4 regions of the Kluyvera sp. STS39-E genome follow, and region 3 is predicted to be linked to each of the others. Evidence: predicted binding sites of a transcription regulator. Region 3 holds the regulator's gene; each other region holds the start of a gene.

The links. Region 3 encodes PurR, which represses purine synthesis genes. Its sites were predicted from a motif close to CANGCAAACGTTTGCNTG; they were not measured.
Region 1: pyrC (dihydroorotase) is a predicted target of PurR. The motif match lies at 841-858, and genes of this name have one in related genera.
Region 2: purT (formate-dependent phosphoribosylglycinamide formyltransferase) is a predicted target of PurR. The motif match lies at 1,261-1,278, and genes of this name have one in related genera.
Region 4: purE (5-(carboxyamino)imidazole ribonucleotide mutase) is a predicted target of PurR. The motif match lies at 1,519-1,536, and genes of this name have one in related genera.

Annotation. Positions count from the first base shown of each region.
Region 1 is NZ_JBFQGA010000003.1:13,986-16,190, forward strand. It holds gene pyrC (dihydroorotase) at 1-788, opposite strand, end outside; gene AB4K05_RS06565 (lipoprotein) at 954-1,514, opposite strand; gene rimJ (ribosomal protein S5-alanine N-acetyltransferase) at 1,835-2,205, shown strand, end outside.
Region 2 is NZ_JBFQGA010000006.1:60,975-63,179, forward strand. It holds gene purT (formate-dependent phosphoribosylglycinamide formyltransferase) at 43-1,221, opposite strand; gene AB4K05_RS14395 (tellurite resistance TerB family protein) at 1,404-2,045, shown strand; gene ptrB (oligopeptidase B) at 2,129-2,205, shown strand, end outside.
Region 3 is NZ_JBFQGA010000003.1:337,153-339,357, reverse strand. It holds gene AB4K05_RS08185 (YnhF family membrane protein) at 52-141, opposite strand; gene purR (HTH-type transcriptional repressor PurR) at 436-1,461, shown strand; gene punR (DNA-binding transcriptional activator PunR) at 1,479-2,205, opposite strand, start outside.
Region 4 is NZ_JBFQGA010000002.1:357,144-359,348, reverse strand. It holds gene purK (5-(carboxyamino)imidazole ribonucleotide synthase) at 1-942, opposite strand, end outside; gene purE (5-(carboxyamino)imidazole ribonucleotide mutase) at 939-1,448, opposite strand; gene lpxH (UDP-2,3-diacylglucosamine diphosphatase) at 1,567-2,205, opposite strand, start outside.

The DNA.
Region 1 (2,205 bases), 320 kb from region 3:
CTGGCTTCTTTACGGTGACGGGCATGCGGCGCCGAGTCGGTGCCAAGGAAGGCGCGGGTAAAGCCACTGGCGACCAGTTCACGCAGCGCCTGCTGGTGAACGTTACGCTTGAGGATCGGCAGGCAGTACAGATGTGGGCGCACGCCACCGACCAGCATATGGTTGCGGTTAAACATCAGGTGTTGCGGGGTAATGGTGGCAGCGATCAGTTCATTACCGTCGCGCACATATTCTGCCGCGTCTTTGGTAGTGATATGCTCGAACACCACTTTCAGGCCCTGTAGGCGCTGGCGCAGCGGCTCCATGACGGTATCAATAAAGCGCGCTTCGCGGTCGAAAATATCGATATCCGCGTGGGTGACTTCGCCATGAACCAGCAGCGGCATGCCTAGCTTTTCCATACGCTCAAGCACCGGCATGATAGCATCGGTGCTGGTGACACCGTGGCTGGAGTTCGTGGTGGCGTTGGCCGGATACAGTTTGGCAGCAGTAAATACGCCTTCGTTGAAGCCGCGCTCAAGTTCGTTAGGATCTAACGTATCGGTTAAATAACAGGTCATCAGCGGGGTGAAATCATGCCCGGCAGGTACCGCGTCGAGAATACGTTGGCGATAAGCGATAGCCGCATCCACGGTGGTGATTGGCGGAACCAGATTCGGCATGATAATCGCGCGGCCATACAGTTCGCTGGTGTACGGAACGACGGTTTTCAGCATCTCGCCATCGCGAAGATGAATATGCCAGTCGTCTGGGCGGCGAATTTTCACAACTTGAGGTAATGCGGTCATTTGAGGCTCCGGCTGGTGGAATTGCAGTCATTTTTGCCGGGCACTAAGGATAAGCGTAAACGTTTCCCTTTGCATCCTTTTCCGCAAAAATTGTTTGCGGCGGTATGGGGAATGGGGAGAGGTTGCCCGGCGAGCGTCGCGCCACCGGGCAATCGGCAGGATGAATCAGTTAGTGAACGGAATAATAATTTCGCCCGGCTTCACTTCAATCCCTTTAGCGTACTTTTTGGCCAGCGCTTCGCCCTGGCTGGCATCTTCCTTCAGCACATAGGCGGGTTGTTTATTGAAGTAGGTGCGCAGCGATTGATTCAGGTAAGGAATGAGCGTCTGCACCACCGACTGCATTTTTTCCGGGGTGACCTTCGCACTCTGCACTTCCATCTCCTGCAGATAAATTGCGCCCTGTTCCTGGTTGAATACCGGCAGTGCTTTTAGCGTCAGCACAATGTTGGCTTTCTGGCTGCCAAACAGTGAGTTCAAATCCAGTTTCGCATCGCCGCTGAGCGTGATTTTATTCGGTTCTTCACGACCAATGGCGCTGGTCAGGTTGTTGAGGACAATATGTGCGTCGGCGACGCCGGGAAGCCCGATATCTTTGGAGAAATTATTCCGCTTTTGCAGCGCCTGATTAATCTCCTGCTCACTTACCGAATACTGCGTAAGCTGATTACAGCCGACAACCAGACCGCTGACGATCAGGGCGGCAATGACAAACAATTTATTCATGGGGTTCCTCAACGAAATACGCGTGTTCATCCTGACTAAGAGCAGCATACGCTGTCAGTGACTTTGTGACAGCGGAAAAGGCTGAAAGTGCGGCAAACAGGCGAAATCAATCACTACTATTCAACCTGCCGCTTCCCACTGAACCCGATTGCTATCCTACTGAAATCCGCATTTTGCTGGTCTGCCTCACCTTTTGACGTATTGCCAGCAAGACCCGTTTTTTATCACAATGCAAAATAATAGATTGTTGTTTTCATTGGCTGCCATCGTGCAGGTATAGTGAAAAGACCAGGGTATACGTTGGGTACGGGAGTAGTGAGATGTTTGGCTATCGCAGTAGTGTGCCGAAAGTAAGGTTAACCACCGACCGGTTGGTCGTGCGTCTGGTTCACGACAGGGACGCGTGGCGTCTGGCCGATTATTACGCGGAGAATCGGCAGTTTTTGAAACCCTGGGAACCTATCCGTGACGATAGCCACTGCTACCCTTCGGGCTGGCAGGCGCGGTTGTCGATGATTAATGAATTCCATAAACAGGGAACCGCCTTTTATTTCGCGCTGCTCGATCCCGAAGAGAAAGAGATAATCGGCGTCGCCAATTTTTCCAACGTGGTGCGCGGCTCATTTCATGCCTGCTATCTTGGCTACTCCATCAGCCAGAAGTGGCAGGGGCAGGGGATGATGTATGAAGC
Region 2 (2,205 bases), on a different contig from region 3:
TAGACAAAGTAGGGCGGGTATGCGCAAGCAGCCCGCCTTTTTTTATCCCTGAACGATGACGGCTGCCGCGGCTTTTTTCGCGCGCTCGACCGCCTGCTCTGTGCTATCTCCGATAGCCAGTGCTACACCCATTCGACGGGCTCCAGCAATCTCTGGTTTGCCAAATAAGCGCAGTTGAACGCCTGCACCCACTGCATGATCTACGTTATCAAAAGTCACATTACGGCTGGTTAGCTGCGGTAACAGCACGGCAGATGCCGAAGGGCCATATTGGCGAATTGCGCCAATCGGCAGTCCAAGGAAAGCGCGGACGTGCAGGGCAAATTCTGAGACGTCTTGTGAAATCAGCGTGACCATCCCGGTATCATGCGGGCGCGGTGAAACTTCGCTGAACACCACCTCGTCACCACAGACAAACAGCTCAACACCAAACAGACCATAGCCACCCAGCGCTAGGACGACTTCACGGGCAATCTGCTGTGCACGTGCCAACGCCAGTTCGCTCATCTGCTGTGGCTGCCAGGATTCGCGGTAGTCGCCGTCTTCCTGACGGTGACCGATGGGGTCGCAGAAATGGACGCCATCGACCGCATTGACGGTCAGCAGGGTGATTTCAAAATCAAAATTCACAACCCCTTCAACAATGACGCGACCGGCTCCTGCGCGGCCACCCTGTTGGGCATATTGCCACGCTTGTGCTAACTGATCTGCATGGCGAATAAAGGTTTGTCCCTTACCGGAAGAACTCATAACAGGTTTGACGATACACGGCAGACCGATGTCTGCAACCGCCTGACGGAACAAGTCTTCGTTATCGGCAAAATAGTACGCCGAAGTAGGCAATTTTAGGGTTTCAGCGGCGAGACGGCGGATACCTTCACGGTTCATGGTCAGTTTGGTTGCGCGTGCGCACGGCACAACGTGCTGGCCTGCTTGCTCGAGTTCAATCAGCGTATCGGTGGCGATGGCTTCGATTTCCGGGACGATAAAGTCCGGTTTCTCCTGTTCAACCAGCGCTTTGAGCACCATACCGTCAAGCATATTAATCACATAGGAACGATGCGCGACGTGCATTGCCGGGGCATCGGCATAGCGATCGACCGCGATCACCTCAATCCCTAAACGCTGGCATTCAATCGCCACTTCCTTGCCTAACTCACCTGAACCCAGAAGCATTACGCGCGTCGCAGCAGGACGCAAAGCTGTACCTAATAACGTCATTACCTATTCCACCGTCTATCCAAAGTTTGGCGCATTATAAACGAAAACGTTTGCGTCTGTCTCGATGGCGACAGGCTGGTGATGAAATCAGGTTAAATTTGCGCATCTTTATGCGCAGTAGACATATTCTGACATCTGCTCGCCTAGTCTAAACGACGTATACGTTTTTAACTGGAGGCTATATGTCAGGCTGGCTGAATCAACTGCAATCCCTGCTGGGGCAAAAATCAGGCGACGGAAAAAGTGGGCTTAACCAAATGCTGGTGCCCGGCGCCATCGGTGGATTAGCGGGACTGCTGCTTACCAGTAAGTCGTCGCGCAAAATGCTGGCGAAGTACGGCACCGGCGCGCTGCTGGTGGGCGGCGGGGCGGTTGCTGGGAGCGTACTGTGGAATAAGTACAAAGATAAACTGCGTACTAATCCACAAACGGAAATGAAATATGGCGAACCGGCGGCGCCGCTTGATGTGCGCACAGAGCGGTTGATTTTGGCGCTGGTTTTCGCGGCTAAAAGCGATGGACATATTGATGCCAAAGAGCAGGCCGCCATTGAACAGCAATTGCGAGAAGCGGGTGTGGAGGAGCAGGGGCGAGCCCTGATTGCGCAGGCTATTGAACAGCCACTCGACCCTGAACGCTTAGCACGAGACGTTCATAACGAAGAGGAAGCGCTGGAGCTTTACTTTATCAGCTGCGCCTCGATTGAGATCGACCACTTTATGGAACGCAGCTATCTGAATGCGCTCGGTGATGCCCTGAAGCTGCCGGTGGAGGTACGAGAAGGTATCGAAGCAGATTTACAGCAGCAAAAACAGCAACTTTAACACGACTAATTACAGGTTTTGCTTGCATCGTCGTCTAATTTGTCCACCCTTATAGGGTGTGACTAAAACAGAAGAATAATGAGATGCCACCTAAAGCAAAACGGATCCCCCACACCATGACATTGCATGGTGATACGCGCGTTGATAACTACTACTGGCT
Region 3 (2,205 bases):
CGAAATGCGTAACAATCAGCAGGAGGGAGCAGACGCTCCCTCGCAGGGGAATTAATGCAATATAGCGGTGAAGCTTGCTGCCACGATCAGAGCCAGCGCAACAAAAGTCGTGCACAGAGACAGTTTAAGATCGGTACTCATCAATTTTTCTCCTTTTGATTACCACAGTAAAACTGCGTTTAATCATTTTTGCACAGTTAATCATAAAAATCTTCACAGATTTAGCAGGATGTTTGTTTTTGTTCTTCCACTTTGCGCCAGGATAAGTCAAAATTCGACGCTTATTTATAAGCGTACCGGCCATTGACCCCCTCCTGTCGTCCTGTATCGTTTTCCCGGCGAATCACAATCATTAAGATTGTGCCAGGGTGTGTAAAGGCAAACGTTTTCGTTACGATTATATCAGGGGCAGGCTTGGGTCTGGAGTGAGATGGAATGGCAACAATTAAAGATGTAGCGAAGCGCGCAAACGTTTCCACTACAACCGTATCACATGTAATTAACAAAACGCGTTTCGTCGCTGAAGATACGCGCGAAGCCGTGTGGGCGGCAATCAAAGAGCTGCATTACTCACCGAGCGCCGTTGCCCGTAGCCTCAAGGTCAATCACACCAAATCAATTGGTCTGTTGGCCACCAGCAGCGAGGCTGCATATTTTGCTGAAATCATCGAAGCCGTTGAGAAAAACTGCTTTGAGAAAGGCTATACCCTGATTTTGGGCAATGCGTGGAACAATCTGGAAAAGCAACGAGCCTATCTGTCAATGATGGCGCAAAAACGCGTCGATGGCCTATTGGTGATGTGCTCTGAATACCCAGACCCGCTGCTGACTATGCTCGAAGAGTACCGCAACATCCCGATGGTAGTGATGGACTGGGGTGAAGCGAAAGCCGACTTTACCGACTCCGTCATCGACAACGCTTTTGAAGGCGGCTACATGGCAGGTCGTTACCTGATCGAACGTGGCCACCGCGATATTGGCGTGATCCCAGGCCCACTGGAGCGCAACACCGGTGCTGGTCGTCTGGCAGGCTTTATGAAAGCGATGGAAGAAGCGCTGATCAATGTCCCAACCAACTGGATAGTTCAAGGTGACTTTGAGCCGGAATCCGGCTACCGCGCCATGCAGCAGATCTTATCCCAGCATCCGCGCCCTACTGCTATTTTCTGCGGCGGTGATGTGATGGCGATGGGCGCGCTGTGCGCCGCTGATGAAATGGGTCTGCGCGTGCCGCAGGATATTTCACTTATCGGTTACGACAACGTGCGCAACTCCCGCTTCTTTACGCCGTCACTGACGACTATTCACCAGCCTAAAGATTCGCTCGGTGAAACGGCTTTCAATATGTTGATGGACCGTATCGTCAGCAAGCGTGAAGAGTCGCAGTCGATTGAGGTTCATCCGCGCCTTATCGAACGCCGCTCGGTGGCGGACGGCCCATACCGCGACTACCGCCGTTAATGGTCCTTACGGACGCCTTACGCTGGCGTCCGTAACCACTCCTCATTTAGAGTCTCACTGTCCCCCAGGTAATCCAGAAGCCAGCTTAGCGCCGGTGAAGCGTCACTTTGCTGCCACGTCAGGCAACAAGCCGCTTTCGGGAATGGATTCTCCAGCGTCAACGCCACCCACTCTCCGCTATCTAACCATGGCTGTGCCCGATGACCGGGTACCATTGCCGCGCACAATCCGGCTGAAATACAGGTTTCCGATGATTCCCAGTCTGGCACCACCACCCTCTTTTGGTTGTCCAGAAGCCAAGTGGTGCGTTTTGGCAACGAGCGCGACGTATCTTCGCGTACCAACGATGGCCAGTTGCGCAACACATCGTCACTCAGCGGCCCGGCCATCTTTGCCAACGGATGTGAACTGGCAACAACACAGTGCCAGTTCAGCATGCCCATATCGCGGAATGCGAAACGTCCACCTACCGGTATCGCCTGCGTGGCGCCGATGGCTAACTCTACGCGTCCATCCGCCAGCGCATCCCACACGCCATTGAACACTTCTTGGGAAACAATCAGCTCGACATCGTTAAAGTGGCGGTAAAAATCGACAATTAATTGGCGAGTGCGTTCGGGTTTAACAATGTTGTCGACGGCAATCGCCAACTGTCCTCGCCAGCCATTGGCGATTTGCTGACACTGCTGGCGGGTGATCTGCATTTTTTTGATGACAGACCGGCCTTCCTTTAAAAACCAAGCA
Region 4 (2,205 bases), on a different contig from region 3:
TTTGCGACCCGCGCGAACAGCTTTATCGTACCAGTGCAGATGCACCAGCGGCAGCTTCAGCCAGTCATAGTTCAGGTCGCTACCAATGAGGTTGACCATCACTGAAGGGCTGTTGACTACCGGCGGCGGTAGCGGCAGGTCGGTGATTGCGCGCAGATGCAGTTCGAACTGGCTGATGGATGCGCCGTTCTGCGTCCAGTGGCCGCTGTTATGCACGCGCGGGGCCAGTTCATTAATCAACAGACCGGCAGGGGTGATGAAGCACTCCATCGCCATGACGCCAACGTAGTTCAGCTCTTGCATAATGGCGGAAAGCATTGCTTCCGCCTGCGCCTGCTGCTTGGCATCCGCCTGCGGGAAGGCCACGCTCATGCGCAGAATGCCATCCTGATGCAGGTTGTGTGTCAGCGGATAAAACACGGTGCTGCCGTCGTGGGCGCGGGCCCCTACCAGCGACACTTCACCGGAGAAGTTAATGCCCTGTTCGACGATGCATTCACCATAGCAATCATCCGGCAGCTGCGCGGTTTCATCTTTGCGCAGACGCCACTGACCGCGACCGTCGTAGCCACCCGTGCGGCGCTTAACGATCGCCAGCTCGCCCAAGCGGTCAAATACCCCAGGCCATTCACCGGCGCTAGCCAGCAGCTGCCACGGCGCGGTCGCCAGTTCGAGCTTATCGAACAGCTGCTTTTGCGTCAGACGATCGGCAATAATCGGAAAAACGTCGCGGTTGACGAAGGCTTTGTGCTCAGCCAGTTCGCGGGTCAGCGCGGTTTCCGGCCAGCGTTCAATCTCGGCGGTAATAACGCTTTGCTGAAACGGCACGGCGGCTGGATCGGCTTCTAAGCCTACCGGCCAGACGGTAATCCCTAGCGGTTCACCGGCCTGGCGTAGCATCCGGCCAAGCTGGCCGTTGCCCAGTACGCAAACCTGCTTCATGCCGCACCTCGCGGATCGGGATTATCCAGCACTTCATCGGTTTGCGCTTTACGCCAGTCGGCAAGGCGCTGATGCAGTTCGGTATCGTGCTGTGCCAGGATCTGCGCGGCGAGTAATGCTGCGTTGGCAGCACCCGCTTTACCAATAGCCAGCGTGCCCACTGGGATACCGCGCGGCATCTGTACGATGGAATACAGGCTATCGACGCCACTTAGTGCTGCGCTCTGTACTGGAACACCCAGCACGGGAACCAGGGTTTTTGCCGCAATCATACCGGGTAAATGCGCAGCACCACCGGCACCGGCAATAATCACCTGATAACCGTTGCTTTCGGCGTCTTCGGCAAAGCTGAATAGTTTATCGGGGGTGCGGTGGGCGGAAACCACTTCAACATGGTGAGGAACATTCAGAATATCGAGGATTTCTGCGGTGAACTGCATGGTAGCCCAGTCGCTTTTGGACCCCATCACGATGGCGATACGTACCGGATTATTGCGCGAAGACATGCGTCTGAAAACTCCTGTGGGTGTGCTGCACACGACTTAGAGGCCACAGAGAATAACACGGAAAATGGGCAAGGAAAACGGTTGCGTCGCCATTGAATAGGCGAATTAAGTGGAGAATTTAAAACGGGAAGGGGATTAGCTCCACGTCTTCTTCGCTGACTTTCACCATTGAGCCGTGGTCATGCCAAGCGCCTAGCACCACACGATGTGCCGTTTCGCCATTGGCGTCGAGGGTATGGATATCCGGGCGATGGGTATGGCCGTGAATCAGCCACTGCACCTGATGTTTTTCCATGACCGCACTGACTGCCTGCGGGTTTACGTCCATGATCTCCATCGACTTGCTGCGGTTTGCGGCCTTGCTGTCGTTACGCATTTTCTGCGCAATGCGGCGGCGGATACACAGCGGCAGGGCGAGGAACAGTTTTTGGATCCACGGCGTGTGGACTTTAGCGCGAAACGCTAAATAACCCGGGTCGTCGGTGCACAGGGTGTCGCCATGCATAATCAGCACGCGGCGGCCGTAGAGATTGAGCACCTTTTCTTCAGACAGAAGCTGCATGCCGCTGTCGCGCGCAAAGCGTCGGCCTATCAGGAAATCGCGGTTGCCATGAATGAAATAACAGGGTACCCCGGAATCCACTAACGATTTGATTGCAGAAGCGATTTCACGGTGCAGTGGGTTGGGATCGTCGTCGCCAATCCACGCTTCAAACAGGTCGCCTAAAATGTACAGCGCATCGGCCGTACGGGCTTC